4 regions of the Pseudoalteromonas distincta genome follow, and region 3 is predicted to be linked to each of the others. Evidence: predicted binding sites of a transcription regulator. Region 3 holds the regulator's gene; each other region holds the start of a gene.

Region 1 (7,542 bases), 890 kb from region 3:
TCCTCATCAGATTTCGCAGAAGTAGTGATAGTAATATCCATACCGCGTACACGGTCTACTTTATCGTAATCGATTTCTGGGAAGATGATTTGTTCACGTACGCCCATGCTGTAGTTGCCACGTCCATCAAAAGACTTTGCACTTACGCCACGGAAGTCACGAATACGTGGGATAGCGATTGATACCAAACGCTCAAAAAAGTCCCACATACGCTCGCCGCGTAGGGTTACTTTACAACCAATCGGGTAGCCTTCACGCACTTTAAAGCCAGCAACAGATTTGCGTGCTTTAGTGATTAAAGGTTTCTGACCAGAGATTGCTGCTAGATCCGCTACTGCGTTATCTAAAATCTTCTTGTCAGCTAGGGCTTCGCCCACGCCCATATTCAATGTGATCTTTTCGATCTGAGGGACTTGCATGACAGAGCTGAAACCAAACTTCTCTTGAAGTTCAGCAACTACTTTGTCTTTATATACTTCATGCAGTTTCGCCATCATTCTACTCCAACTATTAGATAGTTTTACCAGTAGATTTAAAGATACGTAATTTCTTACCATCTTCAATCTTGAAACCTACACGATCAGCTTTACTCGTTTCCGAGTTGAAGATCGCAACGTTTGATGCATCCATAGATGCTTCTTTCTCAACAATGCCGCCAGCTTGGTTCAATTGTGGAACCGGCTTTTGGTGTTTCTTGATCAAGTTTATGCCTTCGACAAAGATTCGACCAGATTCAGTAACAACTGAAAGCACTTTTCCGCGCTTACCTTTGTCTTTACCTGCTAGTACGATTACTTCGTCATCACGACGTATTTTTGCTGCCATGATTGGCTCCTTACAGTACTTCTGGGGCTAGTGAAACGATTTTCATGAACTTATCATTACGAAGTTCGCGAGTCACAGGGCCGAAAATACGTGTACCAATTGGCTGTAAGTTATCATTTAAGATAACAGCAGCGTTGCTGTCAAAACGGATCAGAGAACCATCTGGACGGCGAACACCTTTTCTGGTACGCACAACTACCGCGTTTTTAACATCACCTTTCTTCACTTTACCGCGAGGAATAGCTTCTTTTACAGAAACTTTAATGATGTCGCCAATCGCTGCGTAGCGACGGTGAGAACCACCAAGGACTTTTATACACTGCACTTTGCGAGCGCCGCTGTTATCAGCAACTTCCAGCTGAGTTTGCATTTGGATCATGTTAATGACCTCCGGTGTAGTAATTACAACGTGTCTTAAATTTGTTTAAAATCAAGACATTTCGATTAAATCCCACTCAAAAACAAACGAGTTGTCTCTTAAGGGCGGGCAATTGTACCAGCATTGAGGGGGTAGCGATAGGTTATTTTTTAATTAATTTGGAGTGATGGGAAATTAAAGCTGAGTAATTACGGCTATGTAGCTATTTTACAGGTGGTTACAAAACAAACAAGGCACCTGTAATGTGCCTTGTTTGTTTAAAGTGTAATAAATTAACCAAATAAACCTTTTAATTTATCTTTAATTTTATCTTTTGCTTTGTCTTTGGCTTTTTCTTTTGCCTCATCGACCTTCTGCTTAGCTTCATCTTTGAGCGAATCACCAACATCTAGCTTTATACCTACATCGTGGAAAGGCCCTTTTATACGTAGTGGTATTTTAAAGCCAGTGCTGTCATCGGTAGTTCCCTGACCTTCGATAGATCCAACTATACCTGTAACCAAACGATAGTTGACCATTGTTTGCGGTAAATCAACGTCGCCTTCACCTGATATTCTAATAAGTGGGCTGATAAGTGATAGGTCGGTATTTTTGCCAACGCCATTAGTAAAGTTAAAACTTCCAGTTAATGCTGAAAAATCGGTTTGCTCAGATTCTTCAAATCCGGTATCAAGCCCTTCAGATGCAGCACCAAAGTTACCTGAAATGAGTTCCTTACCTTTACGAACCATCTCAGCTATATTCGCACCTTTTACAGCTCCATCAGCAAACTCAAATCCAAGCTTTCCATTAAGCGCACCAATAAACGACTTTTGACTTTGGCCAGTTGTGTTTAGGTTCCAATTTAAAGACCCCTTACCCATTAGCTTGTCAAAACCTGCCGCATCCGTTAATAAAGGCTGTGCATCTATTCCAGCTAAGTCAAAGTTAGTTGATATTTTATAAGGTACTTGCTGTGCGTTTACATTGATAACGCCTTTACCTGACCCTTCATAAGCAGAAAAGCTATCTAGGCTTAGTTTTGCAACGCTATCTTTTAAAGCAACAGTAAATTGATTTGCGCCTAATTTAATATCATTGGCTTTTAATCCACTTGAACGAATCACTACATTTGCATCTAGTGAATTTAATGCACTTAAATCAATTTTAGTGTCATCCCATACTATTGGCTCTGCAGGTTTATCTTCTTGCTCTTCTGGCTCTTCTTGTTTTGCCACTGCTTCAGGTAGATACGGGTTTAAGTCAAGCATACCTAAATCAATATCAGCATTTACTGCTAAACGCTTACCTAGGTTAAGCTCGCTCTTACCTTTTATTTCTAATGCGTCTAACGTCGCAACTAAATCTTCTAAATTAAATTTCTCACCTAGTAGGTGCATTTTACCGTTTACACTAAATCCGTTAAAAGCATTGTCTTTAGCGTCTAGCTCTACACCTTGCCATTTCGCAATACTTTTAACAGACTCACCGCTTAGTGCTAACTGACCTTTAATATCTTGACCTTGCTTAGCTATGCTCCCTTCGAACGTTAAATCAACTAAACGAGAATCTAAGGTTTGTTTAACATTAAAAGTAGCACCTTCAATTGCTTTAGCAGGAGTATCTAATTTTATATCAAGATCAAAACGCTCTTGCATGTAAGTAATACCCCCTTTTACTTCTAATGTTTTACGAAGTGAAGGAAGTAAAATAGCGAGTTCTAAATCGCTAATTTGTTGTTTGGCACCGGTTTGACCATCTAGATAAGTGAATGTGCCGCCATAAATAGCCACCTCACCTAACTCAATATCAAAGTTATCTGGAAGCTTTATCGCTTCACCTGGTTGGCTCTGCTCTTTTGGTTGCTCTGCAACTGCATCAAACAACTGCCAATTGGCTTTACCATTTTTGTCGGTTTCTAATAGGATATTTGGTTCGTTTATAACAAACTTATCTAATTTAAACTCACCACCAAATAATGAAAACCAAGGTATGTGTACAGCAAGCTGTTTCATACTCGCCATATCGGCGCGCGAACCTGATTCCATATTTGCAAAATGCACGTCGTTAAGTTCTAACTTTAATGCAGGGAATACGCTAAGTGTTTTATCACCTTTAATAGTAAGAGTGCGCCCAGTTGTTTGTTCTACCTGTTCTGAAACTTTGTTAAAAATAGTATCAGTAGGGATTAGAAACGGTGCGGCAACAATTAGTGCTATACATAGTAAAAGTATTACACCTACAATTTTAAGTAAGGTTTTCATGATCGTCCTTTCAAACGTGCAAATAATGTTCTTATCATAGCGAGTGTTAGCCTTAAAATCATTGTCGTTCTGATAAAAAAGCTTTTTATTAGATATTACATTCCCATCCTGAATCGCCCCTGAAACATTTTGATACCTTTAGGTTACAAATAAATATTGACCCGGTGAAACCTTAAGGTTACATTGATACCTACAGGTTACATGTTGTAAATATTTTAAAAGGAAATGAGCTATGTCTAATTACGATATTAAAAGTGAAGAAAAATTTATGGGCCAAAATGCATGGTTTTCATTATTCATGGGGGTCACTTTATTAATCATTAGTGTTTACCCAATGCTTAATCAAACATCAGCCCCACTATTGTTTTTAGGAACTGCTGCTTTTTTAGGTTCATTCTTTATGTTTGTAATCAGAGGCGGGTTTACATGGAGAATGAAATACCACCTTACATATAAAGATGAGTATTTAAATACCATCGACACTATTGCCTATAAACATGTCGTGCTTGGCTTACTTTTTAGTATGGGTGGCGTGTACTTACTCTCCGATACTCTTGCTTTAGAAGTATCTCACAGCATGATGGCTACATTTTACCTTGCTGTAATGAGTTTAATATACGGCGTATCAATTCTTTGGCAAAGCAAAGATTAGGAGCAAAAGTGCAAAATAAAATTGCAAAATACCGCAAAGAAGCAGGCCTTTCTCAACAAGACTTGGCTGATCTAATTGCGGTTTCACGTAAGACTATTAGTACAGTAGAAACGGCACGATTTACCCCTTCGGTAATAATTGCTCTAAAAATAGCAAAGCATTTTAATACCTCAGTTGAAAGTCTCTTTGTACTAGATAAAAATGATTGATACATGTTAAAGCGTTAGTCTCATTCTATTAGCAAAAACACCGATTTAGCTACTTCAATTACAACGTATGGAGGACAGCGCTGTTGTTATTAGCGTAATTGCGCTAAAATAGACCAGCAAAAAAATATATATCTAAACCGGAGATTCTACAAGGCATGAAAAAACTGCTAATTTCACCGTCAAAAATGACGCTAGGCGAACAAGAAAATCAAATCTATCAGAACATTCTGAAGCAATCTTCAGAATTAAGCCTTAACCTTATGGCCGTGAAAGTAGAAAACCACCCTGATGATTTTTTACCTTGGTGTTACGAATTGCTAAGTGCAAGCAGAGATCGTATGAACTACGATTTACTAGAGCCGCAGCAATTACCAGTACTTAAGAAGCTACACGATCAGCTTATTTCAGCTATCAGCTTTTTACAGGTTAAAACTTTACGTATTGCTCCGTGGCCTGTAGTAAGTGTATTTGTAGAACAACACAAAGACGTTATTGCTCTTGATGAACAGCTTCGCTTAGTAGACTACATTAAAAGCATTCGTGAACAATCTCTTAAAGATATGATTCCTGAAGACTTACTTGCGTTTAGCGGTAAGCACATGGCATCACTTGATCCAAGCACATACAACTTTGACGTTGAATGGTTTGCATCAACAAAAAGTGCGAAGAGCTTTCATCAAATGCTTGGCGATTTACCAGGTGCCTTTGACGATGCACTAGTAAATATTCCACTTGAAGGTGACATTACTCAATACGAATATCAACAATTTGTTGCTGCTTATTCAAAAATATTCACCGACAATAATGAAAAACCAACACTTGCGCCTGCAACACGACTGCTTGCAATGCGTCGCCCTGATATATTTACTCCGATCACAAACAATCGATTAGATGCATTATGCGGTGCCCTTGGTGTTTCTAAACTAAAAAATAGTGATTTTGAGCGTTACTGGCAAGATATTGTAAAAGGTATTCAAGCTATGTCATGGTACAAAATGGCTAAACCTAGTAATGAGTTAGAAGAACAATTAGTTGCTATTAAAGCGCTAATCCCATGTTTTTTTCACTATGCTGATGCTAAAACACCAGATAACTCTAACTACATCAAACTGTTAAGTAAGCCTAAACGAACTACAACTACGACAGGTAAAACTCAGCGTAGAGGTAAAGAGTCTGCAGAAATTTTAGTAGACCGCGCACTTGCTGCTGACGATATTCCTGAGCACATTCGCAGTAAGCGCGATTCAATTGTGAGTGAAGTTCAAAAAGGTCGTAGTGTAAACGAAACAATTAGCCTTATGCGCACTATATTTGGCTAAAAACTTCTAATTTAGCCGTACTTTTATGGTGCGGCTAGGTTAATTTATGCACCAGCAGTGTGCGCAACATCTTCCTACATGCCATATCTCTTCTCAATCTATAAAATACAAGCCCATGTTTTTAATGTATAAAAATAATTTTTAATAAAAAATAATGAAGCTGGCACATACAGTGCAATTATCCCGTTAGTTAAACAATAAAAAGCCGTCAGCCTAAAGGTTCCGAATACATAATAAAAACCTTGGCGAGCAAAAATCATATAACGGGAAATGGACATGCTAAAACTAAAAAAAACCATTGCTATAGGTGCTATAGCATTAATGGGCGCAACATCTTTAACGTCAACAGCCGTACATGCTGAAGTAACTGCTAATGCAGCGGCAACATCAAACTACTTATGGCGTGGTCAAGAGCAAACTGGGGGCGATGCAGCTATTTCAGGCGGTATTGATTACGCCAATGAATCGGGCTTTTATGCAGGTACTTGGGCTTCAAACGCATCGTGGGCCGATGAAATGACCTATGAGCTTGACTTATATGCAGGCTTTGGTGGCGACATTAACGAAAGTGTTAGCTACGATGTTGGCTATATTTATTACGCTTACCCAGATGCCGCTTCTGAAGCTGACGCCGATTTCTCTGAAATTTACGGTAGCATTAGTGTTGAAGGCTTCACATTTGGTGCTTCAGTACTTGCAACATCAGCTGCAAGTGGTGATGGTACAGACTTTGGTGATTCACTTTACCTGACAGCTGACTACGGTTTTGCTGTTGGCAGTAACGGCACTGAAATGGCACTTCACTTAGGCCACTACTCTGGTGACTTTATTGGCGATGATAATATCTTAGATTACGGTGTATCAATTTCGAAAGATGGGTTCACTTTTGGTTTATCTGATACAGATATGGATGACTCAGATATTAAAGCTTACGTTGCTTATTCTGTAGACTTTAATTTATAAGAAAGAATGTGTTACTTGCTGCGACACGAAGGGCCTTTTGGCCCTTTTCTTGTTTTTGAACAAGACCCCTTACATCTGTTAACAAACCGTTACAATTGAATGAAAACAATACATACATTTTCCTTTATTCTATTACCTAGTCACTGGGCATTTATAACTGCCTAGCCATAAAATAGGTATAAAGGAATAATAATGAAATCACCTAACGCGTTTAGCGCCCTACTCGATATTTATATAAGTCCTAGTAAAGCTTTCAATGGTGTTGAACACGCCAAAGGTTGGTCATGGCTTGCTTTTATAGTGATGTCTTTAGTTTCAATGGCGAGTATTTATATTTTTTATTCCACTGTTGATATGCAGTTTTTGATTAATGAGCAAGTAGCAGCATCAACTATTGATGCGACGATTGGCGAGCAAAAAATGATTCGCCAAAGTATAGAGCAAAATGCAGAAGGCCAAATATGGTTTGGTTTGTTTGGCGGCGTAATTGCGCTGGCTATCATGAATGCATTAATGGCACTTTATTATATGCTTGTGGCAAAACAAGATCCTGAATCAGAACATAGCTACGGAGCTTGGTATGGATTCGCTACCTGGACAATAATGCCAGTTGTTATTTCAAGCCTAGGCACAATTGCTCTTGTACTAAGTGCAAGTACAGATCAAATATCTCAACAAGCCGTATTTAGCTACGCATCTATTAACCAATTAATAATAGGACTTGAAGTTGGCCATCCTTTTTATAGCTTATTAGAATCAATAAACTTATTTAGCTTTTGGAGCATTGCGCTGGGAATGATCGGCTTAAAATGCTGGACTAATTTTTCAACTAACAAAGCACTCCTATTCTCTGCACTTCCTTCAATTATTATTTTTGGTATTTGGGCAATCATTGCAGCAAGTTAACTCTTAAGTGGAGGTAGATACTAGCTCCACATTACTTAATTCACGG
Region 2 (7,542 bases), 390 kb from region 3:
CGCACACAAAAAGGAATAATAATGAGTGAGCAAAAAAAGTGCCGTTGCCCGTGGCTCGACACCACTAAACCCGACTACGTTATTTACCATGATGAAGAATGGGGCGTCCCTCTTTATGATGATACAAAGCTGTTTGAATTTATCACTCTTGAATCAGCGCAAGCCGGCTTAAGCTGGTACACAATTTTAAAAAAGCGTAGCGGTTACAAAAAAGCATTTGCTAATTTTGATGTAGATAAAGTGGCACAATTCACACAAGATGACATTGAGAGATTAATGCTTGATGAGGGTATTGTGCGCAATCGCTTAAAAATTGCGGCAACTGTTAACAACGCAAAGTGCTTTATAAAAATACAAAAAGAATTTGGAAGTTTTAGTAACTACCAGTGGCAGTTTGTCGATAATAAACCGATTATAAGTAATTTAAATAACGCTGAGGATTATCCAGCAATTACAGAGGCATCAACTGCATTTGCTAAAGATTTAAAAAAACGGGGTTTTAAGTTTTTAGGCCCTACAACGGTTTACGCTCATATGCAGGCCTGCGGTATGGTTAACGATCACAGTAATGATTGTTTTAGAAAAGAAGAAATTATTAAGACTTTTAGTGAGTAAGCGATTTATAACCATAAAAGTGATTAGTTCACAAAGAGGTTAAGAGACGCTGCGCTTTAGAGAAGTAAAGCGTAAGTTGACTATGGTTTCTCATTTACCTTCGTTTTTCTCTTTGTGAAATAACGGTTTTATTTAAATGATTAAAAGTCTTGTTTTTCACGCGAGCAAGTCTAGCGTCTACCGCCAAGGTTTAAGTTTACGATTATCTTGTAGACGCCAAGCTTGCTTGCGTGACGGGCAAAGCCCGTAAAGTGATTGATCACAAATGAATAATAAATAACGAAAAGTATTTCACCATTTTCGTACTTCTAATCTCGTGAAAGATTATACTTTTTCATTTTCTCAACGAGTGTTGTTCTGCGAACCCCTAATATCTCTGCAGCGCGAGCTACAACGTAATCATAGCGCTCTAACGCTTGGGTTATTAAGCTAATTTCAAGTTCGGCTAAATAATCTTTAAGTTCAATACCATCATCAGGCAATAGACCACTACCCGTTTGGCTAAACTCAGCGTCTGGCTCACTTTCGTAATCACTAAAGCCTGTGCTAAATATGTCGTTAAAGGCGTCTTTTTCCATTAACTCTTCAGGGTATTCTGGCTCGTAGGCTTCAACTTCAATGTAACGATATTTGTTAGGTAAATCAGGAATATCGACCACTTTGTCAGGGAACATAATAACCATACGCTCCACCAAATTAGCAAGCTCACGAATATTACCAGGCCAAGCATGTTCTTTTAAGCTCTCAACTGCGCGCTCTGTAAACTTAGCGGTAGAACCAGTCTGGTCGTTAACACGGCGCATTAACTCTTTTAAAAGCAGCGGAATATCATCAGCTCGCTCACTCAGCGATGGGTTTTCGATAGGGAATACATTTAAGCGGTAATATAAATCTTCCCTAAAACTACCCTCTTCAATCATTGTTTCAAGATTACGATGCGTGGCAGCAATAACGCGTACATCAGCTTGGATTGCCTTTGTACCACCAACACGTTCATAGCTGCGTTCTTGCAATACTCGCAGCAACTTAACTTGCATTTGCAGTGGCATATCGCCTATTTCATCTAAAAATAGCGTCCCACCTTGAGCTAGTTCAAAGCGCCCTTTACGAGCCGATATAGCACCAGTAAACGCGCCTTTTTCGTGGCCAAATAGTTCACTTTCGAGCAGCTCTGCAGGAATAGCACCACAGTTTACAGGTACAAACGGTCCATTAATGCGCTTTGAAAGCAGGTGTACATTACGGGCAACCACTTCTTTACCAGTGCCTGATTCGCCTAAAATTAAAACATTAGCATCGGTTTTTGCCACTTGTTCAATTAAAAAGCGAACATCTTTTACGGCCTCTGTTTCACCAACAAGTCCATCAAAAATTTTATGTGGTTTACTATGCTTATGCTCATTAGGCAGCATGCGCTGATACTGTTGGCAATCGTGAAGTAACTGCGTTGTCACTTCGTGATTAAATGGCTCGCAAATAAGCCCCACCACATTAGCGATACTTAATAGTGGTTTTAGCGTTTCGCCAATTAATAAAAACGGTAATGTTGGATAGCGTTTAATTAAGCTTTCGTGGTCAAGTGATTGCAACGCTCCTAAAATAATCATGCATTCTTGCTGCTGATATTTTTTGCATTCTTGTTCAAAGCAGTCTTCGCTTAATAGTTGTACAGCTTCACCAATAAAGCCAAGTGAAGCATTTAATCCTATTGCGCGGTTGTTATTATTATCTAAAATCAAGATCATATTTAGCGAGCCGTACTTTCACTAATTTGTATAATTAGTTAAATTGTAAGCCAGTTCAGCATGGATGCAAGTGATAGCGGCAGTTTTTTGACATAAACGCCAAAAAACAGGCGGGCTAGTTAAGTCAATCATACTTAATAGTTAATCATTAAGTATGAGTTATAGTTTTAACTTAGTTATTACCTAGCTATAACTTAGCTCTAAAAATTAATTTACTCGGCTATAAAAATGCTATTGTTAGTAAATAAACTCAATTATAAATTTAAGTTGAAGTTACAAATGCCGATACATAAATAAGTGAAAATGCTTGGCATTAATATTGCTTTGTTTATGTAAAAGTATAAAAGCTTTATTGATTTTTTATATAAGTTTTTATATTAGCTTTCACATAATTTTATTGTTTTAAATTTTAGGATCTTCCCATGGCTCATGTCTCAGTAAAAAAATACGGTCAAGTTCGTGCTAGTAGTATTGCCGAAATGGCTCCTTATGAACAAATAAACCTTATATTCAGTAATATAATCGGTCGCTTAGCAGCAACAAAAGGGTTTATTGAGCGCAAAGAAATACAAAAAAAAGGTGAAAACATTTCAGCCTGTGTTTTATTATTTGGTGCACTGCAAGACGCACTCAATTTAGAAGTAGAACAAGACCCTAGTATTTCTAACAATTTATTGGCACTGTACGACTACTGCCAACGCCGTTTAACGCAAGCGAACATAAACAACGATATTGAAGCAATTGTGGAAGTATCAAGTATCGTTAAAGAAATTAAAGAAGGTTGGGATAACATTCCACTAGATCAACGAAGCCCTGCGGTTTAATTTCAATTATGGACTCGCCAACATCTTCAGAGCAACTAACAAACTACTCTGAGCTCATACAAACGTTGCTTAGTAATATTGAAGTGTTAGTAAATGATAATAACGCAGACGAAGCTCGGCCTCTTTTAGACACTTTAAATACTGAACTAAAGCAATGGTGCGAAAGCAGCGACGGCCCAAGTGCAGAGCAATTAGAATTAATTCAGCTTCGTATAAATACTATTTTAGTAAAAGCGAATAGTGCAAAAAACGAATCATCAAAAGCTATTATTAAACATAAAAAGTCAGGACAGGCGATAAAAGCTTATAAAGCAAGTCGCTAAAATCTACTCAAATAGAAAGCACAAAAAACCGTTTTAAGTAACGGTTTTTTGTGCTTTCTTAGTTTAGCTATTAATTTAGTACCATATTTATCTACTAAGAGTTATCTCGTACTACGCCTGGCATATTCTCTAATTGAGCTTGAACATAACTACTGGTGTTATTAAGGCTCGCCACTAATAAATCCATCGCATTATATTGAGCATATAAGCGAGACGATAGCGACTCCATTTTACTGGCAAGGTCCAAGCGATCATCATCTAAATCATCTAGTTGATTTGTTTTACTATCTATTCGGTTTTGTATGATGCCGTCAGAATCTGTATAAAAGCTCATTAGCTCATCAAACGACTGTGCAAAGCCATCATCGTCATCGCCTACAAAAAACTGTTGCACTAGATTTACATCTGCGTCTATTTGCTCATCCAGTGTTTCTGTATTTAGCGTTAAAACACCGTAGCGATCTGTTTCAACACCTAATTGCGAAAGCGATAATGAGTTACCATCACCTAAGTCAACTGACTCGGTGATTTCACTACGTAACTTTGACATAACACCACGAAGTAGTGAATCCCCCGCCATAACGCCTGCACCACCTTCTCCGGAGGCACCTAAATTATTACTAAGCTCTAACAGTTCGTTATAGCTTTCAATAAAACTATTCAAACCCGTTTTAATATTATTATTGTTCTCAGTAACTGATATGTCGCTTAAGTCGTCGTCAGTGGCATGTAACTTTTTAGCGGTAATATCCACGCCATCAATCACATTACTAAATTCATTCGTATTGCTTGATACAGTTAACGTGCCATCAATTGTTATTTGTGCGTTTTGAGCAGCGTTAACTTGCGTTATGTTAGTTGTGTGGTTAGCCGGATCTGCGTCTGATACATCATAAGCTAATCGAGATAACCCGCCTGTATCAGTATTATTACCGTCATCATCTTGTACGGTAATTGTTATAGCGTTATCTTCACCGGTTTCTTTACTTGTAAGCACTAAATGCTGACCGGTATCACTGGTTATTATAGTGGCGACAACCGAATCATTGCTATCACTGCCAGTAAAAGGGCCGTTATTAATTTGGTCTCGTAAATCTTCTAACTTATTGGTAGCCGATAAAACCGTAGAAAAACTATTTGCGCCAGAGCCTATCGTGATCACACCCGCACCTATAGCCTCGTCTGCAGCAAACGCAGGGGATGACAACTTATGAGCTTGTGCTAATGCATCCACTTTTACATTGTAGCTACCAGGCTGGGCTTCTTTATCTGAGCTAATAGAAATAAAGTCATCATTACCTGATGCTGTTCGCTTTTGATAATTATCACTATCACCCAATGCTTCCATTGAGGTTTGTACTTTTTCGAGCGCTGACTTAAGTGCACCAACAGCAGAAATATCCGTAGTTAACTTACTTTCAGTAGTATTTAAACGAGACTCAGCGGGTGCTTGTTCAGCATTAACTAGTGCATCAACAATATCTGATACTGCTAACCCAGAACCTAAACCAGTAAACGAAATAGCCATGCTTCACCTCTTAAATTCTTAAAAATAAACTAACTTAAAATAGTAATCTGAATTACTTACTAAACTGTTTGGTCAATTAAAATACCGGCAGATTCAGACAATTTAGAAACCAAACTTAATACTTCTTCAGAAGGATACTGCTTGATAACTTCGCCGCTGTCTTTATCGAGTACTTTAATAACATCACGACCTGAATCTTCATCAACTTTAAATTGCAAACTTCGGTTCATTTCACCCATAAAGTCCTGCAATTGTTGCGCCATTTGTTCTAGCTGTTCACGCTCTAACGGCTGAGCAGTTACTTCTTGATTATTTTTTTCGTATTGATTTTGCTGTAATCGTTGTTGATTTTGTGCATCAGCTTGCTTTACATCGTCAACAGCGCGTTCAGTTAGCGAACTAGCAGCTTGCCCTACTTGCTTATCATCACCAGCAGGAGTCGGTAATGTTGTAACCTCTGCGTTTGAAGTAATTGTATTCATAACAGATTCCTATTTTTCACTTAATTAAACCAACAATAGCTTAATTTATATCCTTAAACTACAAAAGGAGGTGGCTAAAGCCACCTCCTTTTTAAAATACTAATACTGACTTTATATATTAGTTAGCTAACCATTAAGGTTTTACTTTTAACTTATTAACCTAATAAGCTAAGTGCTGCCTGTGGTAACTGATTCGCTTGCGACAAGATTGACGTACCTGCTTGTTGCAATATTTGATTTTTCGTCATTTGCGCTGTTTCTGTCGCAAAGTCTGTATCTTGAATACGGCTACGTGAGGCTGATACGTTCTCAGAAATGTTAGCTAGGTTACTAATTGTGTGATCAAAACGGTTTTGAATCGCACCTAAGTCAGCTCGTTGTCCATCAATTGATGCTAATGCCGCATCAATTACTTCTAACGCACTTTGTGAATCCGCTTGTGTTGATAGGTCGACTGACTTCACTGACTCTAACGAAGAATTCATTGTAGCTGTTGCAAACACATCAGTGTTCCCTCCTGCTACTGAAAAACCTTTAACACCTGATAATTTAATTTCACCAGTCAATGTTGTACTATCATTTGTTGTATTAAGTAGTGAAGCAGGTGTACTACCTTCTTTATTACCCGTAACTGTAGCTGTTGCGGCACCACTAGCTACAGTTGTGAAAGAAAGGTTGTCAATTTTAATATCATCGTCGCCTGTTAAAATCAATTTGCTTGAATCATTTTCATCAACTGTTGCTACCACATTTGTATTGGCGTTATCATTGATAGCTGCTGCTAATTCGGTCATATCACTTTGGCTGAAATTCGTAAGATTAATTGACTCTCCATTTAGACTCATCGAAAGTGATTCACCATTCGTTGCAGCATCAAATGTCATTGATACTACATTTTCAACCGATGCCTTTACTGGCACACTTCCATCTGCGGTTGCTTTGTTGATTGCATTAGCTACTGTTTTACTTGAGTCACTAAGGTCGTATGAAATTGCACTTGTCGACTTACCATTATTACTTGTAATAACTAAGTCAGTTTCAGCAGTAATGCCGTTAACTGGTGCAGTTGCGGCTGCAGTAGTTGCCACCCCCATCACTGAACCTCCAGCTGAAAGCGACTGACTGCCTAAGTTTTCAGCAGCTACATTACCTAGACTCATATTAATAATTTCATTCGCATTAGAACCTACTTGAAAGCTTTTTGTGCCAAATGAGCCATCTAACAATTGCTGACCACCGAATGAAGTAGTTTCTGCGATTCGAGTTAATTCGCTCTGTAATGCGCTAACTTCTTTTTGTAATGCTTCTCTATCATCTGATGAATTTGAACCATTGGCAGATTGTAAAGCAAGCTCACGCATACGTTGTAAAATATTAGTAGACTCTTGCATTGCCCCTTCAGCTGTTTGCGCCATTGAAATACCATCGTTAGCATTACGCTGTGCTACACCTAAACCATTTATTTGCGATGTTAAACGGTTTGAAATTTGCAGACCTGCCGCATCATCTTTTGCACTATTGATACGCATACCTGATGATAGACGTTCCATTGATGTTGCTAAATTAGAACCCGATTGAGAAAGGTTACGTTGAGCGTTTAGTGAGGATACATTTGTGTTTACCGAAATCATAATAAAACTCCTGATTACTTTCGTAATGTTGCTATTTTAATTTAACCAAGAGCTGTCACAAATGTATGCTCAGCTCCGTACTGATTAAGTTAACGGCAGGAGGTAAATTATCTTTAGGAGTATTTTGAAAAAAAATTAGTTTATTTGTTCAATGAAACGTAATTATCTGTTTTAGAATGAAAAATAGTTATTTATTAATTTTTATAATGCATAAAGTTATGTCGCAAATAACTTTTACTATCTCAAGAAACAAAAACGCACTTCAAATTAAAGTGCGTTTATAAGTATTTACTGGTGAAGTTAATAGTTAACCACCTAATAAACTAATGGCTGCTTGTGGTATTTGGTTTGCTTGCGAGAGTATTGATGTACCCGCTTGTTGCAATATTTGGTT
Region 3 (7,542 bases):
GGCGTGTAAGCCTAATTTGTTTTTTATTAAAAAGGTATCTTCACAATGCATAACTTACTCTACCTAAGCTGAACAGGTGATTATTCAGCTATATTATTTTTCTTGTTCGCGATGGCGAATTTTTACATTGGGATGTGTCATTGCAAAACTTTCACCGATAGTTTGCGCTAAATACACAGAGCGATGTTGCCCGCCTGTACACCCAATAGCAATGGTTAAATAACTGCGGTTATTTCGCTCTAAATGCGGTAACCACGTTTGTACAAATGTTTGAATTTGCCATGTGAATTTTTGCACTATGCTGTGATTAGCTAAATAGTCTTTAACCGGTTGATCTAACCCATTTAAAGGCTTTAACTCTGGTTCCCAGTGTGGATTTGGTAAAAAGCGTGCATCAAATACGTAGTCTGCTTCTTTTGGTATACCGTGTTTAAAACCAAATGATTCAAATGTGACAATCAGTTGCTTATCTTTTTTACCTAAAATCTTTTCACGAATAGATTCAGCGAGTTGATGAACACTTAAATCAGTCGTATCTATCATAAAGTCGGCGCGAGTGGTTAATACATCAAGTAATTCTTTTTCTTTTTTGATGGCTAAATCAAGCGGCAACGAGTCTATTGATAGTGGGTGTAATCTGCGTGTTTCTGAAAAGCGTTTGATCAATGTCTGATCGTCGCTATCTAAATAAAACAACGTAGGGTTTGCAAAGCCTGGTAAGTATTCAAGAATATCGTTAAATTCATCTTGTTCTTTAGGGATGTTGCGCACATCTATGCTAACAGCAATTTTATCGTAGCTATCAGACACACTGCGAACTAATGAAGGTAGTAGGTTTACTGGAATATTATCTACGCAATAATAACCTAAATCTTCTACAACGCGCAAAGCAACCGACTTTCCAGAACCAGAACGGCCGCTTATGATAATTAACTCCATTTAACACCCTTTATAAAACTATGATTGATCGACAATAACTTGGTAAAGCTCAGTATCAGATTTTGCACTGCGTAACTGTTTACAAAAATCTTTGTTGTTTAGTTTATCAGCAATGGTTGCTAGAGTCTTTAAGTGCTGTTGGTTATCGCCATCTGGTACGATGAGTGCGACAAAAATATCAACAGGGCGATTATCGATTGCATCAAAGTTTATTGGAGTTTCGCTAACGAGCACTAAAGCCAAAGGCTCTTCTGCACCGCTCATTCTTCCATGAGGAATAGCAATGCCACGCCCTATACCTGTACTACCTAATTTCTCTCTGCTCATTAAAGCATTAAGAATATCTTGTTGCGGTAAATACGGAAGTTTGTCGTGAGCAAGTTCGCTAATGAACTCTAAAATTCTTTTTTTGCTATTAAAAAGGACCGCAGCTTTGCTGCAGTCCTGGCATATAAGTGAACTTAATTTCATCATATTAGTGTCGAGCAAGCTTCTCTTTGTGTTTGATTACTTGGCGATCGAGCTTGTCGATCAACGAGTCAATAGCGGCATACATATCTTGATGTTCTGTAGAGGCAAATAGCTCAGCACCGCTTACGTGTATTGTGGCTTCTGCTTTTTGATTTAATTTTTCTACATCGAGAATGACATGAACATTATTTATATGATCAGAGTGTCTTTCAAGCTTCGCAAATTTAGTATTAATATAGTCTCTTAGTGAATCGGTTAATTCTACGTGACGACCAGTTAAGTTTAGTTGCATAAGCATTACCCTCTTAGTTTAGCGTCTTAAATCAGACTTTTACGCTGATTTGACGGTGGAATAGCAAGAGATTCGCGGTATTTTGCGATTGTACGTCTTGCTACTTTAATTCCTTGCTCAGCCAATATATCCGCTATTTTGCTATCACTCAATGGTTTTGCTGAGTTTTCTGCTGCGATTAATTTTCGGATAAGCGCACGTATTGCTGTAGATGAACATTCACCACCGTTTTCAGTACTTACATGGCTTGAGAAAAAGTATTTAAGCTCAAATATACCACGGGGTGTATGCATGTACTTTTGAGTAGTTACGCGTGAAATTGTCGATTCGTGCATTTCTACCATTTCAGCGACATCATTTAAAACCATTGGTTTCATGGCTTCAGGGCCATGTTCAAAAAAGCCTTGTTGTTGCTTAACAATACAATTAGTAACTTTTAATAGCGTGTCGTTTCTACTTTCTAAGCTTTTAATAAACCATTTAGCTTCTTGTAAATGTGAGCGAATAAACTGGCTGTCGCCACTTGATTTTACAGTGCGAGACATTGCCGCGTATTGGCTATTAACACGAATTTTAGGCATGCTATCTGGGTTTAATTCAACAACCCAGCGGCCTTTAATTTTTTTAACTGACACATCAGGAATAACATACTCAGATTCTTCCCTTACAATAGTATCTGCAGGTTTTGGGTTGAGAGTATGTATTAGTGTCATTACTTCTTTAAGCTCTTCTTCTTTGAGCTTAGTTTTTTTCATTAATGTACGATAGTCGCGAGCTGCTAATAGATCAATATGCTCGGTTAAAATCATTTTCGTTTCATTAATGTAAGGTGTTTCTTTATCAAATTGATTAAGCTGAATACACAAACACTCTTGTAAACTACGTGCAGCAATACCAACAGGATCAAACAGTTGGATGCGTTTTAATACCGCTTCAATTTCATCAAGTTCAACTTCGTTATCATCTTCGTTTTCTTGATTAAAGCTTTCTAAAATTTCTTCGCAACTGAGAGTTAAAATACCTGAATCATCGACAGCTTCTACAATCGCAATAGCGATGGCTTCATCGGTAGGGCTAAATGGCGTTAGTTGTAATTGCCACATTAAATACTCATGGAGCGTTTCAGTAGAGGCGCCTTGGTATATAGATTCATCTTCAGGCATTGGACCTGATGAGGCTGCAGGAGCGGCACTCATGTACTCATCCCAACTAACATCCATAGCCATGTCGTCACTTAGCGTGTCTTTTGCAAGTGCTTCACCAGTATCTTGTTCGTATTCGCTCGGAGCATCATCAGCAGATGCGCTAACAGTTATGTCATCGGTATCAGCTTTTTGCTCGTTTTTACCAGCAGCGTCTTCAGAATAGTCTGCCTCTTCAACCTCTAATAGTGGATTACTGTCGAGAGCTTCTTGTATTTCTTGCTGGAGATCCAATGTACTGAGTTGCAACAAACGAATAGCTTGTTGCAACTGTGGAGTCATTGTAAGTTGCTGGCCCATGCGCAGCTGTAGTGATTGCCTCATGTATCTCTAACAATCCTTTTATGTTGTTATAATTAATACTAGCAGATGCTTAAAGACATGGCGTAAATGTTACAGCCTAAATTGCTCGCCTAAGTAAACATCGCGTACTGTTTTATCATTTAATACGTGTTCTGGAGTACCTGATGCAATCAGCTCCCCATGAGAAACAATGTAGGCTTTTTCACAAACATCAAGGGTCTCTCTTACGTTATGGTCGGTAATTAAGACACCAATCCCACGATTTTTAAGATGTTCTATTATTTTCTTTATATCTAATACCGAAATAGGGTCAACACCGGCAAACGGTTCATCCAGTAATATAAATTTAGGATCTGCTGCCAGTGCTCGTGCTATTTCTACACGACGACGTTCTCCACCCGATAATGCCATACCTTGGCTATCACGAATGTGTTGTATGCTAAATTCATCTAATAAGTTATTGAGTGTGTCTTCTCTGGCTTGTTTATTTAGTTCTTTGCGCGTTTCTAAAATGGCCATTAAGTTTTGATAAACAGTCAGCTTTCTAAAAATCGATGACTCTTGTGGTAAGTAGCCTATGCCTAATCTAGCACGACTATGCATAGGTAAAAGAGTAATATCGTTATCATCAATAGATATTTTACCTTTGTCGCTAGGAACAAGCCCTACAATCATATAAAAAGTCGTTGTTTTACCAGCACCGTTAGGGCCAAGTAAGCCAACTATACTGCCAGCTTGTACTTCAAGGCCGACGTTTTTTACAACTTCACGACCTTTATAGCTTTTTGCCAATAGTTCTGCTTTTAATGTGCTCATGGTTGACCTTTATCGCCTTTTTTACTTTTTTTAGTTTCGATCGGTACTAAAATTGTGTGAACGCGGTCAGTTGAGTTTTCATCTTTTTCGGCACTGATTAGCTGCTGCTCTATATCGTAGGTAATGCTTTTAGCATTTATTTTTTGTCCCGCTTGCGATACTTGTGCATTACCAACAAGCGTTAAAAAACGCTTAGATACATCATAACGTACTTCGTCAGCACTGGCGCTCATAGTCGTGCCATCTGATTGCTTTTCTTCAAAGTGCGCAGGGCTACCTGTGGCAATTAATAATTGTTTATTATCACCAAGTTCATCACGTTTGTGCACTTCGAGGCGATCGGCTGTAATGCGGCGATTACCGTGAATAATCTCAACGTTTTTCTCAAAAATACCCACATTAGCTTTTAATTGACCTTCTTGCTTGTCGGCACTTATTGAAATTTGATTGGCAGCAGGTTGCGTGTTTTGTTCTGCAGCACTACTATTAAACGCTAGTATAAGTGTAGGAATTATAAGTGATTTTAATATTTTATTGGTCATAGTATATGGTTCGCGTATGGTTAATTAGTTTTATCACTTCGGTTTTTAAGTCGGCTTCTAGGCCTTTACCGGTGATTTTTAAATTCGGTCCAGTGATAATGACGGGTTGCTCCGAACGCATTGTTAGTAACTTTATATCAACCTGAATATTATCAGCATTGATTTTGTCTATCATGGCGTTATCGGTTAAATTTTTGGCAACCACATTACCTTCTAAAATTAATTGTTTATCTTCGTATAATGTTGCTTCGTCTGCATTTATTTGCCACGTTTGTTGTTCGTTATATAAAGTAAAAATGGGTTTTTCGAAAAACGTGAAACCTAATTGCTGGTATAGCTCCATTTTAGCCGCAGTGACTTTGTGGCTAATTTTACCTTGCTCATCATAGGCTGTCTGTTTGAGCTCAATAGCTATGTAATCAGGCTTAGCAATAACTTCTGGCTCAGCCTGAGGCACAATATTTGTTTGTGTAAAATAAGGGTACCAAAGCCAAACCATACAGCTAATGAATAAAACGCTTAATATTATGCGCGCTGCATTCATGAACTAGTGCCTTGTGTAGTCAATGCTTTACCATTTTCAAGCATGAGCAAATCGGTGAGTTCTCTCACAGCACCAAAACCACCAGGCATTTGCGTTACATAGTGTGACAAACGCTTAATAAGTGGGTGGGCATCATTTACTGCAACGGCAAAGCCTACTAACTCCATAACAGGCATGTCAGGACCGTCATCACCAATATAAGCAATTTGTTCATCGCTAAGGTTGAGTTTATCTTTTAATTCTTGATAGGCAATGAGCTTATTTTCTTGGCCTTGATAAATATGCTGTACGGTTAAGCTGCTCATACGTTGTTGTACTATCTGTGAATGACGACCAGTAATAACAGCTACTTCAAAGCCACTGTTTATAAGTGCTTTAATGCCAAAACCATCTTTTGTATTAAATGCTTTTAGCTCTTCACCTTGATTGCCAAGGTAAATACGGCCATCAGAAAATACACCATCAATATCGCATATAAGTAGTTTTACTTTTTTAGCGCGTGCTTTTGCATCATCGCTCAGCGGTTGATAGAGTTCTTCAAATTGCATTTATAACACTCCTGCTTTTAATAGGTCTTGCATATTTAATGCGCCAATAGGTTGGTTTTTCTCATTGACGACGATTAGGCCATTTATACGTTTACGTTCCATAATATTGAGCGCTTCAGCGGCTAAAATATCTTGCGTAGCTGTAGTACATGACTTAGTCATAACAACATCTATTTGTGTTGTATGAATATCAATTCTTTGTTCTAAAATGCGACGTAAATCACCATCGGTAAACAACCCTACGAGTTGCTGATTTTCATCAACAATGGCTGTCATACCTAACCCTTTAGCTGACATTTCTATTAGGGCATCTTTAACTGTTTGTGAAACATCAATAATAGGTGTATTTGCGCCGCTGTGCATAACATCTTTTAAAGTAAGTAATAAGCGCTTGCCTAAACTACCACCTGGGTGAGATAGCGCGAAGTCATCAGCTGTAAAGCCGCGAGCTTCTAATAATGCAACTGCCATGGCATCGCCCATCGCAAGCGTTGCAGTGGTACTTGATGTAGGGGCTAGACCCAATGAACAGGCTTCTTTTTCTACTTTAATACACACATGTACATTAGCAAGGGCCGCCATGGTTGATTGTGTATTGCCAGTCATTGCTATCATTTTGGCACCAAGCCGTTTTAAAACCGGAATGATATTTAAAACTTCGCTGGTTTCCCCTGAATTAGAAATAAGCATAACCACGTCATTTTTAGTGATCATACCTAAATCACCATGACTTGCTTCACCAGGGTGAACAAAAAACGCTGGGCTGCCAGTACTTGCAAGGGTTGCCGCTATTTTATTGCCAATATGGCCTGATTTTCCCATGCCAATGACAATAATACGGCCTTCACAATCGTACATTAATTGGCACGCATTATGAAAATTTTCATCTACATATTGTGCAATATCACTAAGTGCTTGGCGCTCAACATCTAAAACGCGAAGGCCTTGTTCAATAAAGTTTAGCGTTGCCATCATTTACCCTACTTGACTAAAAATATACCCTTGGTAACCCAAAAACGCTATTAGCAATAAGCCGCCTTCTACCCTATTGATACGCTGGGTGCCTCTAAAGTTCAATGACATAATAATAAGAGCAAGTGTTGCACCAATCATAATTAATATATCTCGGCTTACTAACGATGGATCAATTGCTGAAGGATTAATAATACCTGCTAGAGGTAATACAGCTAAAATATTAAATATGTTTGAGCCAACAATATTACCTAGTGCTAAATCATCTTCATTTTTAAGTACGCCTGCAACCGAGGCGGCAAGTTCAGGCAAGCTAGTACCAATAGCAATAATTGTTAAACCAATGACTAAGTCGCTTAAGCCGAAGTATTTAGCAATATCAACAGCTGAGCCGATTAAAAAATGAGAACTAACCGGCAGGAGTATCATGCCGACAATTAACCAAAATACCGCTTTTTTAGTAGGTACATCGTTTGGTACATCGTCGCAGGCTTCTGAGACAAATGGGTCATCTTGGTTTTTTGCACGCATAGATACAATAATTAACCCACCGATGAATACGATAAAGCCAACTAAAAGCGCAACACCTTCACTAAATGAAAAGTAGTTATCTGAGAACACATACCAAGTAGCTAAAGATACGAGCATAACTAATGGCATTTCACGTTTTAACGTACTAGATGAAACTGAAAGAGGGCGAAATAGAGCAGTGATACCTAACACAAGTAAAATGTTTGTAATATTAGAGCCAACAGCATTGCCAACCGCTGTGTCGGTTTTGTTAGCTAGAGCGGCAGAGGCTGAAACCATCATTTCAGGGGCTGAAGAGCCCATGGCTACAACGGTCAAACCAACAATAAGTGTAGGTACACCAAAGTTTTTAGCAAGAGCCGCAGCCCCATAAACAAACCTA
Region 4 (7,542 bases), 370 kb from region 3:
GGCCAACTAAGTCATTAATTGTTTTTTCTAGGCGTTTTGCCGTTGTAAAGTCTGGGCGGTTTAAATTAAAAGTAATGTAATCGCCTTGCATAAATGGGCTTTCCACGGCGCGCTCAACTGTAGCGCCATTTGGTATACGGCCAACTGTAGGGGTGTTAATTACAACTCTACTGCCATCAAGGCCTTGTGCGCCTAAGCCACCGACAATTAAACTACCTTGTGCAATTGCATACACGTTACCATCTACACCTTTTAAAAAAGTTTGTAGTAAAGTACCGCCACGTAAGCTGCCTGCACTACCAATAGAAGAAACCGTAATATCTATTGTTTGCCCGGGCTTTCTAAATGCAGGTAATTCTGCATGTACAGCAACAGCGGCAACATTTTTAATTTTAGGACTTTGAGTTGAAGGTAGCGTAATACCAAAGCTGTTCAACATGCCTCTAAAACTTTGTTGTGTGTATGAGTTTTGCTCGCCGGTGCCCGGTAAACCAACCACTAAGCCATAACCGACTAATTGGTTAGAGCGTACGCCTTCAACCATAGACACATCTTTTATGCGCTCAGCACTGGCAGTAAACTGCCAACCTAATAACACAACTAAACATAAAGCTTTAAGGCTATTCATGTTGTTACCCTCTAAAATGGAAACAGCGAACTGCTAAAGAAACGTGTAAGCCAACCAGGACTTTGCGCCTCTTGCGTTTGCCCTTTACCTGAGTATTGAATACGTGCATTAGCGATACGATTTGATTCAACCGTATTATCGGCGCTTACGTCTTGAGGGCGTACTAGCCCTTCTAAACGAATAAACTCTTCGCCAGTATTAAGCGTTAGCCATTTTTCGCCGCGTATAACTAAGTTACCATTAGGTAAAACGCGCATAACATTAACCGAAATATCGCCCACTAAGCTGTTTGACTGGTTAGATTTTGAATCGCCCGTAAACGACGAATCACTACCAATACCAAACTGAATACTATCGCCACCTATATTTACAGGTAGACCACCTAAGCCAATCACTGGGTCTAAGCTTGCGTCGGTTTCTTTGTCTGTTTCTGTTTTAGCGGCTTTTGTTGCTTGAGTAGACTCTTGCAATTTAACCGTAATTATATCGCCAGTACGTAGCGCTTTTTTATCAGAATATAAGTCGTTTGATGTATGAGTATTAAACAATGAACCTGTGGCTACCAGCGGCTCGAGAATAGGCTCAGGGTACATAGGTGCGTAGTAAGGGTCGTCCTGCACTACCTCACTATTTTGCGTAGACATACAGCCACTTAAAAATAATGTGCCCGCTGCAAATAAAATAATATTACGCATAATTCCCCCCTACTCTATTAAAGCTGTTGATTGATATAACTCATCATTTCGTCAACGGCCGAAATTACTTTTGAGTTCATTTCGTAAATACGCTGAGTTTCTATTAGATTTACCAGCTCTTCAGTCACATTTACGTTTGAAGTTTCGAGTGAGCCTTGAATAATACTACCTAACCCTTCAACACCAGGATTACCTTGTACAGGCGCACCACTTACAGCCGTTTCGGTATAAAGGTTTTGACCAATTGGCTCAAGACCCGATGGATTAATAAAGTCACTAATAGTCAGCTGACCAATTACAACGTTATCGGCTTGGCCTGCAACACGCACAGATACTTCGCCGTCTTGCGAAACCGTAATTGATTGCGCGTCATCAGGTACATTCATTTCTGGCTGAATAACGTAACCTGCGCCCGATGTTACAATTCGTCCATCGCCATCAGTAGTAAACTGACCATTGCGTGAGTAAGCAATATTGCCATCTGGTTGCAGTACTTCAAAAAAACCTTCGCCAGAAATCATCCAATCTAGTGAGTTTTCGGTGGTCAACATGTTGCCTTGCGTAAACTCTTTTTGGTTAGCTACAACTTTAGCACCCGCACCTAACATTAAGCCCGACGGCATTTCGGTATCTTGCGATGAACGACCACCCGGTTGATTAATATTTTGATAAAGTAAATCTTCAAATATAGCGCGGCTTTTTTTGTAACCTACGGTACTCGCATTCGCTAAATTATTTGAGATAACCGATATATCGGTTTGTTGAGCGTCTAGCCCAGTTTTACTGATCCACAATGCTGGATTCATAATCGTGTCCTCACTTTAAAGTTAAACTATGCGTAATAACTGATCTTGACGCTCGTCAATTTCTTCAGCTGTTTTCATTAATTTCACTTGTAATTCAAATTGGCGCTGGTGGCTTATCATGTCGACCATTTCGTGAACCGGATTCACATTCGACATTTCAAGCGAACCACTTAAAACTTTTACATTGGCAGAGGTATCTACTGTTACATTTGCTTTTGGTCTAAATAAACCGTCGTTACCTTTTTCGAGCTGTGAGCTATTTGCTTCTACCACTCTAAGCGTGTCGATTTCTTCTAAAAAGTTAGCGGGAGCGCCTTGTGGTCGAACTTGAATAGCGCCATCTTGGCTAAACCCTATTTTTTCGACTGGGACGGGTAAAATTACAGGTCCCCCTTCGCCAATAACTTGACGACCATGACTGGTTACAAGCATGCCTTGAGCAGTAACGTTTAACGTACCCACTTTTGTGTAAGCTTCATTACCGGAGGCATCTTGCACAGCAAGCCATGCGTTATCGCTCATTGCGATATCTAAGTCTCGCCCGGTTTGCACAATGCCACCCGATACCATGTTTGAACCCGGACGCTCTTGCATTGAAAATACACGTGTAGGCAAACCTTCGCCAAACGCTTGCATAGAACGCGCCTGGGCAAAGTCAGCTTTAAATCCTGTTGTATTTGCATTCGCCAAATTATTGGCTTTAAGCGCAAGCCCTTGTAGGCTTTGCTTAGCGCCAGAGGCCGCAATGTAGACCATTTTGTCCATAGTATCGACTCACATAAAAAATCTCTGAACTTATAAATGCAAAATAGGTGCCAGATTAAATTTGACGCAACATTGAGAGGTTTTTAGAAGGGCTTACAAAGAGGACTTACAAAAAAGGCTGCAAAAGTGCAGCCTAATATATTTAATGGGGTTTAGCTTATCGAATCTGCAAAATACTTTGCTGAATAGTTGAGTTAACTTCAAGCGCACGTGAGTTTGCTTGGTAATTACGCTGTGCAGTAATTAAGTCTACTAGTTCATTAGTAAGGTTTGTATTTGATTGCTCAAGCGCTGATGAATTGATCGATCCTAAAGTACCTGATCCTGGTTCGCCTGCAATTGGATCACCAGATGTTAAACTTTTTTTCCAAGCGGTATCACCGACTTGCTGTAAGCCTTGTGAGTTAGAAAAACGAACCATAGCGACTTGACCTAGAAAAGTTGAGTCACCATTACTGTAAGATGCAACTACTTTACCATCAGTACCAATATCAATACCGGCTAAACGGCCAACAGTAGCACCGTCTTGCTCAAGCGCTTTTACTTCAAAGTTACCTGCATACTGAGTGGGAACTTTATTACTGGTTCCCGCTTCATCACGCCAACTGACTGACACATCATCAGGAAAACTTGCACCATTAGTCAAAAGAGAAGTCAAACCTGTAGTCGCATCAGAAGATAAGTCTATATCATCAAAAGTTGTAGCCGGTGATGTTACATTAGGCAAACCTGCTGATGTAAATTCAAAAGTATCTATAGGAGTATGTGAACCTGCGACTGTTTCAACTCCATCTGTCCCAAAATTTTTCCCGTCTAAAGTTCCATAAACTTGCCATTGATTTGGTGTTGTCGTTGGGTCTTGCTTTACAAAGAAAAGCTGTAAAACATGTGGCTCACCTAATGAGTCATAAACTGTAGTTGATGTAGAACTATTATAAGAAGCACTCGTACTTGAATCAAAAGGAGTTACTGTAGGTTGAGTTTCTCGTGAATCTAAGTTAAATGATGAGTACACTTTACTTGTTGCGCGAGGAGAACCAGACGAATCCGGTATCTGTAATGGTGATGAAGTACTCAAACTTACTGATGTAGTGGCACCTGTAGCTTCATCAACAGGGAAACCTTGTAAAAAATTACCTTTGGCATCTACTACAAAATTATCTTCATTTAATTTGAATGCACCTGCACGAGTGTAAGAAAAATCTTGAGAACCTAAGTCTTCACTCATCGCGAAATAACCTTCACCAGTGATAGCCAAATCAAGTGAGTTATTTGTAAATTGCAGTGAGCCTTGATGAAACTGCTGTGCAACCATAGCGGTTTGAACACCATCACCATTTTTAGTCTTACCAGAGCTAAATACTGATGAAGCGTAAACATCGGCAAACTCAGCGCGTGACTCTTTAAAACCTGTTGTATTTACGTTTGCAATATTATTTGCAGTTACGTCTAAATCTTTTTGTGCGGCAGCTAGGCCGGTTAATGCAATATTGAAGCTCATAATTCACCTCTAACCTGTTAATCTGTGGCCTGCTGGCAGGCAAGAAATATTAAATTTGTTACGCGATTTCTGCAATGTCGGTTAACCTAACCGCACCTTCTTTGGTGTTCACAATGATGCCGCTTGAGCCGTTAATGTTTACACTTTCAATATTTTTGAAAGTTGCAATAGGCAAGCTAGAAAACTGGCCATTGGTACTACCTTGTGCCGATAATGTGTATTCCCCTTCAGGTAAACGCTCACCGCTTTCATTATTACCATCCCAAGCGAAGCGAACAGCGCCCGCAGGCTGAGAACCCATATCAATTGTTCTCACTAGCTGTCCTGAAGCGTCAGTTACACTAAGTGTTAAGCTTTCAACTGCACTTTCAGCAACGATAGACCCTTTAGCATCACCTGATTCATTTAAATCAACAGTATTTGACTCTAGTAAAGCCTGCTTGCCAACAAGCGTTGAAGCTTGCAGGGCTGAGTTTGATGTCATCGAAGTAGCCAACGTATCAAAATTTGAATTCAAATCACTGATACCTTGCGCCATCGTAAAGCTAGTCATTTGAGCAATCATTTGATCGTTATCCGCAGGGTTACTGGGATCCTGATACGATAATTGCTGAGTTAACAAAGAAAAAAAGTCTTCTTGCGTTAACGCATCACTCTCATTGTCGCTGGTCGCTACTTGCGATTCTTGCCAACGCAAAGAGTCTAAATAGGATGAAGATGTACTAATATCGTTACTCATAACCTACCCTCGGTTACCGCTGCCCTAGCAACAGTGTTTTACTTAGCATTTGCTTAGCTGCATCAGCAACTTGCACGTTTGTTTGGTAAGAACGAGAGGCAGAAATCATATTTGCCATCTCCTCTACAACATTAACGTTGGGTTTATAGATATAGCCATTTTCATCCGCACTTGGATGGTTTGGGTTATATTCAATTTGCAATGGCGCATCGCTTTCAACAATGCCCAAAACTTTAACACCAACTGCGGAGCCCTGCTGGTTACTTACTGATGCTGAAGCCTTTGTTAGCTCAGCCGCAAATACAGGTTGGCGCGCTCGGTACGTTTTGTCTTGAGATGAACTAATGGTGTTAGCATTAGAAATATTACTAGCTGTAGTATTTAAGCGAACGTTTTGTGCGCTCATACCCGAACCTGCAATATCGAAAACATTATATAAACTCATAATTTTTATCCTTGACTACCGAGAGCTTTATTCAGGCCTTTAAATTTGCCGCTTAAAAATTGCAAGCTGGCCTGATACTCCATAGCATTCTGTGTATACAAGTTTCGTTCCACTTGTATATCAACCGAGTTACCATCACCAGTATCTGATTGATTTGGCAAACGAAATGATTCTGAACTGCCCATACTATGAGTACCTCCACCAATGTGTTTATCATTAGTTCTTACCATAGTATTGCCGCTTTGCTGGGTTGACCTTGCCGCTTTTAAAGCAGAGGCAAAATCAATATCTTTTGCTTTATAGCCAGGCGTATCAGCGTTAGCTATATTAGTTGCAATTAATTCTGCTCGCTGTGAACGGATCAACATGGCTTGCGGATGCACACCTAATGCTTTATCAAAACTGATAGCCATAACCTTCTCCAAAAAATTGACTTACCCATTAATAAAGCAAAAAATAAGCCATTAATATTAGGGCATGCTATATTTTTATAAGGCTATGTATCTAAATAGAAAAACGACGCTAGGTGCGTCGTTTTAGGGAAGGGAGTTAGCTTAATTACTTCTTTTGGTAAATAATACCAGGGTTGCACCTAACCATATCAAATTCAGTACTTAGGCCAGTTAGGGACTCTGACGCGCCTAAAAATAGGTAACCGTTTGGATTTAACGCTTGTGCAAACTGGTTAATAATTTTAGCTTTTATTTCAGGCGCAAAATAAATTAGTACATTTCGGCAAAAAATAATATCAAACTTGCCCATTAACGCGTAAGAATCAAGCAGATTTAAATGCCTAAAACTAACTTGTTTTTTTATTGTATCGTTTACTTGTGCCATACCGTTGCCGCTGTCTTTAAAAAACTTTTTACGACGCTCTGCAGATAACCCTCTGGCGAGTGCCAGCGCGTCATACTCTGCATTTTTACACATATCAAGCATGGTATTAGATATGTCGGTACCGATAATTTGTGCCCCCATACGAAGCACACCTGGTTGCTTAGCATTAAATTCAGCAACCGACATAGCTATTGAATAAGGTTCTTGGCCTGACGAACTGGCAGCAGACCAAATTTTTAAAGGTCTTCTTAAATCTTTAAATTCAGGGAAAAGCTTGTTTTGGAGTAACTCAAATGGGTATTGATCTCTAAACCACAAAGTTTCGTTGGTGGTCATTGCATCAACCACAGCGGCTCTTAATTGCCGCTCATGAGGCCCGAGAGTTTTACTAACCAATTCCGATAAAGATCCCACATTAAATCGAGTCATTAACGGAGCAAGTCGGCTTTTAACTAAATACTGTTTATTTTCACCTAAAACAATGCCGCATTGCTGCTCTAAAAACGAACGAAACTGGTCGTATTCACTTTGCTGCAAATCTTTATTATTCAAGTTAGTAGCACCTATTTTTGTTAATCACAATGAACCCACTTTTTAACCGCTGTTGCTAATTCATCTGGGTTAAATTTAGCAATAAAGTCATCTGCCCCTACTTTTTCAATCATCGCTTGGTTAAAAACACCACTCAAAGAGGTATGCAAAATAACATGCAAAGGTGCAAGTTTGGGATCTGCTTTTATTTCAGCTGTTAAGGTATAGCCGTCCATTTCTGGCATTTCAACGTCTGAGATAAGTAATGCTACTCGCTCTGTAATATCATTTTTACAATCAAGCTCTGCTATTTCTTTAAGCCTAATTAAAGCTTCCTTACCATTTTTAGCAAGCTCTGTTTGAACACCTAGCGGCTCTAAGGCCCGTTTAACTTGATTACGCGCAACAGCAGAGTCATCTGCAATAAATACGATACGTTCGCCTAAATCTCTTTGAATATCGCCACTTTGTGCAACTTCAGCACTTACTTCTGTGTTTACTGGACAAATTTCGTTGAGAATTTTTTCTACATCGAGAATCTCGACTAATTCATTTTCGATTTCGGTCACTGCCGTTAAATATGAATAACGTCCGG

Evidence for each region. The regulator sigma-54, encoded in region 3, starts transcription at its own class of promoters, with help from an activator protein. The targets are predictions, from matches to a motif close to GTTGGCACGNNNNTNGNNT.
Region 1: FFU37_RS14330 (TorF family putative porin) is a predicted target of sigma-54. The motif match lies at 5,787-5,805, and genes of this name have one in related genera.
Region 2: fliS (flagellar export chaperone FliS) is a predicted target of sigma-54. The motif match lies at 2,667-2,685, and genes of this name have one in related genera.
Region 4: FFU37_RS03110 (flagellar basal body rod protein FlgF) is a predicted target of sigma-54. The motif match lies at 2,931-2,949, and genes of this name have one in related genera.

What each region holds. Positions count from the first base shown of each region.
Region 1 is NZ_CP040558.1:3,182,670-3,190,211, forward strand. Features, by position in the region: gene rplE (50S ribosomal protein L5) at 1-494, opposite strand, end outside; gene rplX (50S ribosomal protein L24) at 511-825, opposite strand; gene rplN (50S ribosomal protein L14) at 836-1,204, opposite strand; gene FFU37_RS14305 (AsmA family protein) at 1,477-3,447, opposite strand; gene FFU37_RS14310 (hypothetical protein) at 3,680-4,099, shown strand; gene FFU37_RS14315 (helix-turn-helix transcriptional regulator) at 4,108-4,308, shown strand; gene FFU37_RS14320 (hypothetical protein) at 4,464-5,627, shown strand; gene FFU37_RS14330 (TorF family putative porin) at 5,904-6,590, shown strand; gene FFU37_RS14335 (YIP1 family protein) at 6,783-7,496, shown strand.
Region 2 is NZ_CP040558.1:729,023-736,564, reverse strand. Features, by position in the region: gene FFU37_RS03180 (DNA-3-methyladenine glycosylase I) at 22-615, shown strand; gene FFU37_RS03175 (sigma-54 dependent transcriptional regulator) at 924-2,360, opposite strand; gene fliS (flagellar export chaperone FliS) at 2,783-3,184, shown strand; gene FFU37_RS03165 (hypothetical protein) at 3,193-3,507, shown strand; gene fliD (flagellar filament capping protein FliD) at 3,602-5,035, opposite strand; gene FFU37_RS03155 (flagellar protein FlaG) at 5,095-5,517, opposite strand; gene FFU37_RS03150 (flagellin) at 5,673-7,151, opposite strand; gene FFU37_RS03145 (flagellin) at 7,456-7,542, opposite strand, start outside.
Region 3 is NZ_CP040558.1:341,779-349,320, forward strand. Features, by position in the region: gene FFU37_RS01455 (HPr family phosphocarrier protein) at 1-51, opposite strand, end outside; gene rapZ (RNase adapter RapZ) at 94-939, opposite strand; gene ptsN (PTS IIA-like nitrogen regulatory protein PtsN) at 958-1,410, opposite strand; gene hpf (ribosome hibernation promoting factor) at 1,415-1,702, opposite strand; gene FFU37_RS01475 (RNA polymerase factor sigma-54) at 1,729-3,228, opposite strand; gene lptB (LPS export ABC transporter ATP-binding protein) at 3,298-4,023, opposite strand; gene lptA (lipopolysaccharide transport periplasmic protein LptA) at 4,020-4,565, opposite strand; gene lptC (LPS export ABC transporter periplasmic protein LptC) at 4,555-5,109, opposite strand; gene kdsC (3-deoxy-manno-octulosonate-8-phosphatase KdsC) at 5,106-5,657, opposite strand; gene FFU37_RS01500 (KpsF/GutQ family sugar-phosphate isomerase) at 5,658-6,629, opposite strand; gene FFU37_RS01505 (calcium/sodium antiporter) at 6,633-7,542, opposite strand, start outside.
Region 4 is NZ_CP040558.1:714,845-722,386, reverse strand. Features, by position in the region: gene FFU37_RS03125 (flagellar basal body P-ring protein FlgI) at 1-628, opposite strand, end outside; gene flgH (flagellar basal body L-ring protein FlgH) at 640-1,323, opposite strand; gene flgG (flagellar basal-body rod protein FlgG) at 1,341-2,129, opposite strand; gene FFU37_RS03110 (flagellar basal body rod protein FlgF) at 2,151-2,894, opposite strand; gene flgE (flagellar hook protein FlgE) at 3,052-4,395, opposite strand; gene FFU37_RS03100 (flagellar hook assembly protein FlgD) at 4,454-5,134, opposite strand; gene flgC (flagellar basal body rod protein FlgC) at 5,148-5,579, opposite strand; gene flgB (flagellar basal body rod protein FlgB) at 5,585-5,992, opposite strand; gene FFU37_RS03085 (CheR family methyltransferase) at 6,138-6,968, opposite strand; gene FFU37_RS03080 (chemotaxis protein CheV) at 6,989-7,542, opposite strand, start outside.